One region of the Photorhabdus temperata genome, then DNA from elsewhere that is predicted to be linked to it. Evidence: predicted binding sites of a transcription regulator. Region 1 holds the regulator's gene; the other holds the start of a gene.

Region 1 (3,427 bases):
AAAGGCAAAACCTGCAAGAAAGATGCTCAGGCTGGCACTGATTGCTCTCGCCGATGTACCTAATTCTTGTTGCATAGGGCCGAATGCCGGTAGATACATATCAATAGCCAGGTAACCCAGCATACTCAAGCCTGCAAGGTAGAACATGAACTGACTTGAGTTTTTCATTTGATTACTCTCTTTGGATGTCATGATTGAAATAACTTGCTGTGTAGGTAGATAAGAATATTTTTACATATTCTATATGCCGTGATTTTTACTTGTGAAACGGTAATATTTGGATAATGCTGTGAAAAAAATTGAAAGGTAAAATTATGTGGTCAGAATATTCACTTGAAGTTGTGGATGCTGTTGCCAGAACGGGAAGTTTTAGTGCTGCTGCAACGGAACTTCACCGCGTCCCTTCTGCAATCAGTTATACCGTAAGACAACTGGAAGAGTGGCTTGCGGTCCCGTTGTTTGAACGTCGTCATCGGGATGTGGAATTAACTGAGTCAGGCACTATTTTTATCAAAGAGGCTCGCGCTGTTATCAAAAAAATGATTGACACTCGTCATCAGTGCCAACAGGTTGCAAATGGCTGGAGAGGGCAATTCAGTATTGCTATTGACCGGGTTGTTAAACCAGAACGCAGTCGTCAGCTTATTCTTGATTTTTATCACCATTTTCCTGATATAGAGCTGTTTATTCATCAGGAAGTATTCAATGGTGTATGGGACGCGCTGGTGGATGGCCGGGTTGATGTTGCAATTGGCGCCACCCGGGTAGCGCCGGTAGGGGAAAGGTACAGTTTCCGAGATATGGGATTTATGCCCTGGCTGTGTGTCGTCAGTACGGGTCATGCTTTGACTCAGCTGACCGGCCCTCTGTCAGATGATCAAATGCGACCTTATCCTAGCTTGTGTCTTGAGGATACATCCCGCAATTTACCGAAGCGTGACACCTGGACTCTGGATAATCAGCGCAGACTGGTGGTACCTGATTGGGAATCTGGTCTGGCTTGTCTGAACGAGGGTTTATGTGTGGGGATGGCACCTAAGCATAGGGCAATGCCGCTGATCCGGCAGAAAAAACTGGAAGCATTGGAATTAGAGCAGCCTTTGCCGGATAGCCCGTGTTGTTTGACATGGGTGCAAAATAGCCATTCTCCGGCATTAAGTTGGCTTCTTGGCTATCTCGGCGATAGTGAAACTCTTAATGCTGAATGGCTTCAGGATGAATAGGGAGGATTAACGGCGATAGTCGATAAAGGGGCCATCTGTGACAGAACGCCGTTCAACCAAACGTGGATGTACTTCAATAGTTTGTGCATCTTCACGTTTACTGACTATTCTATCCAGTAACATAGAAAATGCCATTTGTCCCAGACGTTCTTTTGGCTGATGGATAGTCGTCAATGCCGGAGAGAAATAGCGGGCGTTGCGTATATTATCGTAACCGATCACAGAAATATCCTGTGGGACGCGTAATCCTAGTTCATCAGCAGCACAAATAGCCCCCATTGCCATAACATCGCCACCACAGAAAACTGCGGTCGGACGCTGTTTTTGATTCAGAATTTGATGCATGGCTTTGTAGCCCGATTCGGGTTCAAAATCCCCTTGAACAATCCACTCTTCTCTGATTGGAATACTGGCTTCTTTTAAGGCTTTCAAGAATCCCTGATGACGGCCGCCACCGGTATTTCGTGCCAGGGGGCCAGGGATCGCACCAATATCACGATGACCACGTTCAATAAGATAGCGACCAGCCAGATAACCGCCGTGGAATGCGTTATCAATAATAGTATCAGTGAAATTACTTCTGGCTTGCCCCCAATCCATGACGACCATTGGGATATTGCGATAATCTTCTAACATTCCCAGCAATTGTTCCGGGTACTCTGAACACATCACCAGCAATCCATCTACCCGTTTTTGTGCCAGCATGGCCAGATAGGCTTTCTGTTTATCAATGTTATTGTGTGAGTTACACAAAATCAGCGTATAGCCTTTGCTATAACAACTGTTCTCAACGGCTTCGATGACTTCAGCAAAATAGGGGGCTTCGCTGGACGTTGCCAGTAATCCGATCGATTTTGTATGGTTAACTTTCAGACTGCGGGCAACAGCACTGGGTGAATAACTCAGTTCTTTGATAGCAGCCCAAACGGCGGCCTTGGTATCTTCGGCGACGAAACGGGTTTTATTAATAACATGGGATACGGTAGTGGTTGAAACGCCAGCGTGCTTAGCCACATCTTTGATCGTTGCCATGAGATGAAATACTCCTGACCTTTTGGTCTAAATTTAAAACTCTTTGTTAATTATTTACCAGTATCTTTATACATTAGGGTGTCTGCTGGCAATAATTTAGCGATAAATCCTGAATTTTGTCTGATCTGGCTCAAAAGTGAAAGCAATAATCAATGTTATAAAATACAGGGTGATCGTTATTTTATGTTTTTTCCTTAATGTAAGGATAATTAACCATGTTAACTGAATGGTATTTTTGGTTATAGACTTCTATTCTTAGGGGGGATCGATGAATACCGATTTGAAGCTTGGCTTATTTACTGCGGTGAGCACGTTGGTGATGATTGCCATTTTTGCTGCTGTTTGCTTGATCTTTGCCTGATAAAGGCCATCCTTACCAGGATAAGAAAATATCAGGATGCATATTGGTGAGAGAAAATGGTATTCTCCGCCAATATTGTGACGATGTTGGTTATCAACATACTGTTGGTTTAAAGGAAATAAAAATGACGATTATTGAGAAGATTGAGCGCCAAATTAAAGAGAACCCGATTCTGCTGTATATGAAAGGCTCTCCTAAATTACCAAATTGTGGATTTTCTGCCCAGGTTGTTCAGGCTTTATCTGCATGTGGTGAACGTTTTGCTTATGTAGATATTTTGCAAAATCCAGATATTCGTGCAGAATTGCCAAAGTATGCTAACTGGCCAACGTTTCCTCAGCTTTGGGTCGAAGGTGAGTTGATAGGTGGATGCGATATTATTATTGAAATGTATCAACGTGGTGAGCTACAAACATTAATTAAAGAAACCGCTGATAAATATCGCTCTCAGGATGAAAACGCGACAGAATAATTTTTAAATTAGCGACAGGCTATTATGTTATCTCCCCATATGTTGATATATGGGGGTTTTTGTTATTGCTTAAATTTTAATTTGATTATATTAATCTTATAGTTAGCTATAAGTCTATCCGGTTTTTTCTTCTTCTGTTGTCGCTAAGGGCCAGCCGCCAAGTTGTTTCCAGCGATTAACCATTTCACAGAATAATTCAGCGGTACGCTCAGTATCATATAAGGCGCTGTGAGCCTGATTATTGTCGAATGGGATCCCGGCTGTGGCGCAGGCTTTTGCTAAAATCGTTTGTCCTAATACCAGGCCACCCAAAGCAGCCGTATCAAAAGTCGCAAATGG
Region 2 (3,427 bases), on a different contig from region 1:
TGGTTGAGGCATAGGTAAATCCAGAATAGCGCGAAGGTGTAATTCAAATTGGCTGATGGAAGCGCCGTTCTGAGTCCAGTGACCACTGTTATGAACCCGTGGCGCGAGTTCATTAATCAGTAAATGATCATCGACGATAAAACATTCCATTGCCATTACGCCGACATATTTCAGCTCATGCATAATGGCTGACAACATGTTCTGGGCTTGCTGTTGTAAATGGCAGTTTTCCTGAGGAAAGGCAATGCTGGCCCGCAGAATGCCATCTTGATGCAGATTGTGAGTCAATGGATAGAACACACAATCACCCCTTTCATTGCGTGCACCTACCAATGACACTTCACCAGAGAAAGGAATCGCCTGTTCGGCAATACATTCACCATAAATATCGGTCGGTAACTCTGTTTCATCTCCGGGACCGATGCGCCATTGTCCACGGCCATCGTAACCGCCGATACGGCGTTTAACGATGACGAAATGACTGAGTTCTGCGAATAGTTGCGGCCATTGGCGGATATCAGACAGTAATTGCCACGGAGCAGTTGCAAGCCCAAGGCTATCTATTAATTGCTTTTGTGGCAGGCGATCTGCCAGGCGGGGAAAAATATCCCGATTAGCAAAAGCCTTATGGCGGGCGAGTTCCTGGGTAAGGGCGGTTTCCGGCCAGCGCTCAATTTCGGCGGTGATAACACTATTTTGGTAAGGAACGGCTTCGGGTTCTGCATCCAGGCCAACCGGATAAACTGTGATACCTAAAGGCTCGCCCGCTTGACGCAACATCCGTCCGAGCTGACCGTTACCTAATACACAAACTGGTTTCATGCTTCCTCCCGCGGATCGGGATTATCGAGTACATCCTGAGTTTGTATTTCACGCCAACAGGTAAGGCGTTTCAGCAAATCTTTATCATGACGCGCTAGGATCTGTGTTGCCAGCAAGGCTGCGTTTGCTGCGCCTGCTTTCCCAATCGCAAGTGTACCGACGGGAATACCTTTTGGCATCTGTACGATTGAATAGAGGCTGTCTACACCATTAAGTGCTGCACTTTGTACGGGTACGCCCAGAACCGGTACCAGCGTTTTAGCTGCCAGCATTCCGGGTAAATGGGCAGCACCACCTGCGCCAGCGATAATGACATCAAAACCATGTTGTTCAGCTTGTTCGGCAAAACTGAACAGCTTATCTGGTGTACGGTGGGCAGAAACAATTTCAACATGGAAGGGGACATCAAGGGAGGTGAGAATATCCGCCGCGTGCTGCATAGTCGCCCAGTCGCTTTTGGACCCCATAACGATTGCAATTTTGGCGTTGTGTTGAGTTGTTCCTGCTGAATCAGGCCGGGCAGTCATAAATCAAATGCTCCTGTGTTTTTAACGTCCACCAGAACGAAAATAGCGCTTTAAGGCCGCGAATCATACCATGCCCGTAAGCTAAGGAAAACGATTGCGTTGCTTTATACTTTGGTTGTGCTGGTTGGGTGTGAGTGTTCCCTATCAATCAGAATGGGAATCAAAATGGGAAAAAGATAAGATCCGTTGATTCGCCGGTTACTTTGAACATTGATCCTTGATGGTGCCATGCACCAAGCACTCCGCGGTAGTATATTTTGTTATGCAGAGAAATTTCATGTACAGCCGGGCGGTGAGTATGCCCGTGTATCATCCAGTCAGCTTGATATCGCTCAAAAACATCAATAACGGCTTGCTGGTTGACATCCATGATTGCTTCGGATTTTCTGCTGTTGACAGATTGGCTGTTGGCCCGCATTTTTTCAGCGATTTTCTGACGGATAAACAGAGGTAATAATAAAAACAGGCGCTGAATCCACGGGGTATGCACCCGTTTACGATATTGTTGATAACCTTCGTCATCAGTACACAAAGTATCTCCGTGTAAAATAAGCACTCGCTTACCATACAGTTCCACTATTTTTTCCTGTGGTAACAATATCATTCCGCTTTCTTCAGCGAAGCGGGAGCCGATCAGAAAATCACGGTTACCATGAATAAAATAGCAGGTAACACCTTGTTGTTTCAGTGTTTTTAATGCAGCGGCAATTTCATGGTGGAGAGGATTATCATCATCATCGCCAATCCAGTAATCGAACAGATCACCGAGAATATAGAGACTATCAGCCTGAATAGCATCCTCACGCAGAAAACGCAGAAAACCGGCAGTGATTGCCGGTTCGTGTTCGCTGAGATGTAAATCTGCGATAAAAAGTGTGCACATACGCGCTGAATTACTCGCTGACAGTCACTTTTTCGATGATAACGTCTTCGCGTGGTACGTCTTGGTGCATACCGCTGCGGCCAGTAGATACGCCTTTGATTTTATCAACAACATCCATACCTTCGACCACTTCTGCAAATACGCAGTAACCCCAGCCATCAGGGCGTTCAGAACGGAAGTTCAGGAAATCATTATCAACAACATTAATGAAGAACTGCGCAGTCGCGGAGTGTGGATCGTTGGTACGTGCCATAGCCAGAGTACCACGGTTATTTTTCAGACCGTTATTGGCTTCGTTTTTGATAGCCTCGTCAGTCGATTTTTGCTTCATACCAGGTTCAAACCCACCACCTTGAATCATGAAGCCATTAATAACACGGTGGAAAATAGTGTTATCGTAGAAGCTATTGCGGCAGTAGTTCAAGAAATTTTCAACAGTTACAGGAGCTTTGTCAGCGAAAGTATTAATTACGATATCGCCAAAATTGGTATGGAAAGTCACCATAATTGAAATCCTAATAATAGTTTTGATTAACCCGGTTTAGGGCATTTGGACCAGGCGGCTTTTATATCACATCTACCATAATGAGTCAGTACCTATTAATTTCAGTAAGCTATATTGACCGCTGACCTTGCAAAGCGCTTAATATCAGGTTTCAATATCTTATTGGTCTATGCCATATCGAGTATCTATTTATGAGATAAGGACATAAATCCAGAATTATCAATTCGTTATTTTTAATCACACGTACAGTGAATTTACGGAAAATCCCGATGCTAAAAATTTTCAATACCCTCAGCCGCCAGAAAGAAGAATTTAAGCCAATCCATCCAGGGAAAGTAGGGATGTACGTGTGTGGTATCACGATTTATGACCTGTGTCATATTGGTCACGGCAGAACATTTGTTTCCTTTGATGTGGTTGCTCGTTATCTGCGTTATCTGGGATACGATTTGACCTATGTGCGCAACGTGACCGATGTTGATGACAAGATCATCAAACGTGCAGCGGAAAACCGTGAAAGTTGCGATGAGTTGACCAGCCGTATGCTGGCGGAAATGCATAAAGATTTTGACGCGCTGAATATTTTACGCCCTGACTTGGAACCACGTGCGACCCGTCATATCCCAGAGATTATTGAACTGACGGAATCGTTGATAAAACGTGATCATGCTTATGTGGCGGATAATGGTG

Evidence for each region. The regulator PurR, encoded in region 1, represses purine synthesis genes. The targets are predictions, from matches to a motif close to CANGCAAACGTTTGCNTG.
Region 2: purE (5-(carboxyamino)imidazole ribonucleotide mutase) is a predicted target of PurR. The motif match lies at 1,433-1,450, and genes of this name have one in related genera.

What each region holds. Positions count from the first base shown of each region.
Region 1 covers NZ_JAJAFX010000002.1:152,707-156,133, reverse strand. Annotated here, with positions in the region: gene punC (purine nucleoside transporter PunC) at 1-168, opposite strand, end outside; gene punR (DNA-binding transcriptional activator PunR) at 315-1,223, shown strand; gene purR (HTH-type transcriptional repressor PurR) at 1,230-2,255, opposite strand; gene LGZ99_RS01355 (Grx4 family monothiol glutaredoxin) at 2,741-3,088, shown strand; gene rnt (ribonuclease T) at 3,203-3,427, opposite strand, start outside.
Region 2 covers NZ_JAJAFX010000003.1:62,479-65,905, reverse strand. Annotated here, with positions in the region: gene purK (5-(carboxyamino)imidazole ribonucleotide synthase) at 1-822, opposite strand, end outside; gene purE (5-(carboxyamino)imidazole ribonucleotide mutase) at 819-1,349, opposite strand; gene lpxH (UDP-2,3-diacylglucosamine diphosphatase) at 1,510-2,232, opposite strand; gene ppiB (peptidylprolyl isomerase B) at 2,243-2,737, opposite strand; gene cysS (cysteine--tRNA ligase) at 3,007-3,427, shown strand, end outside.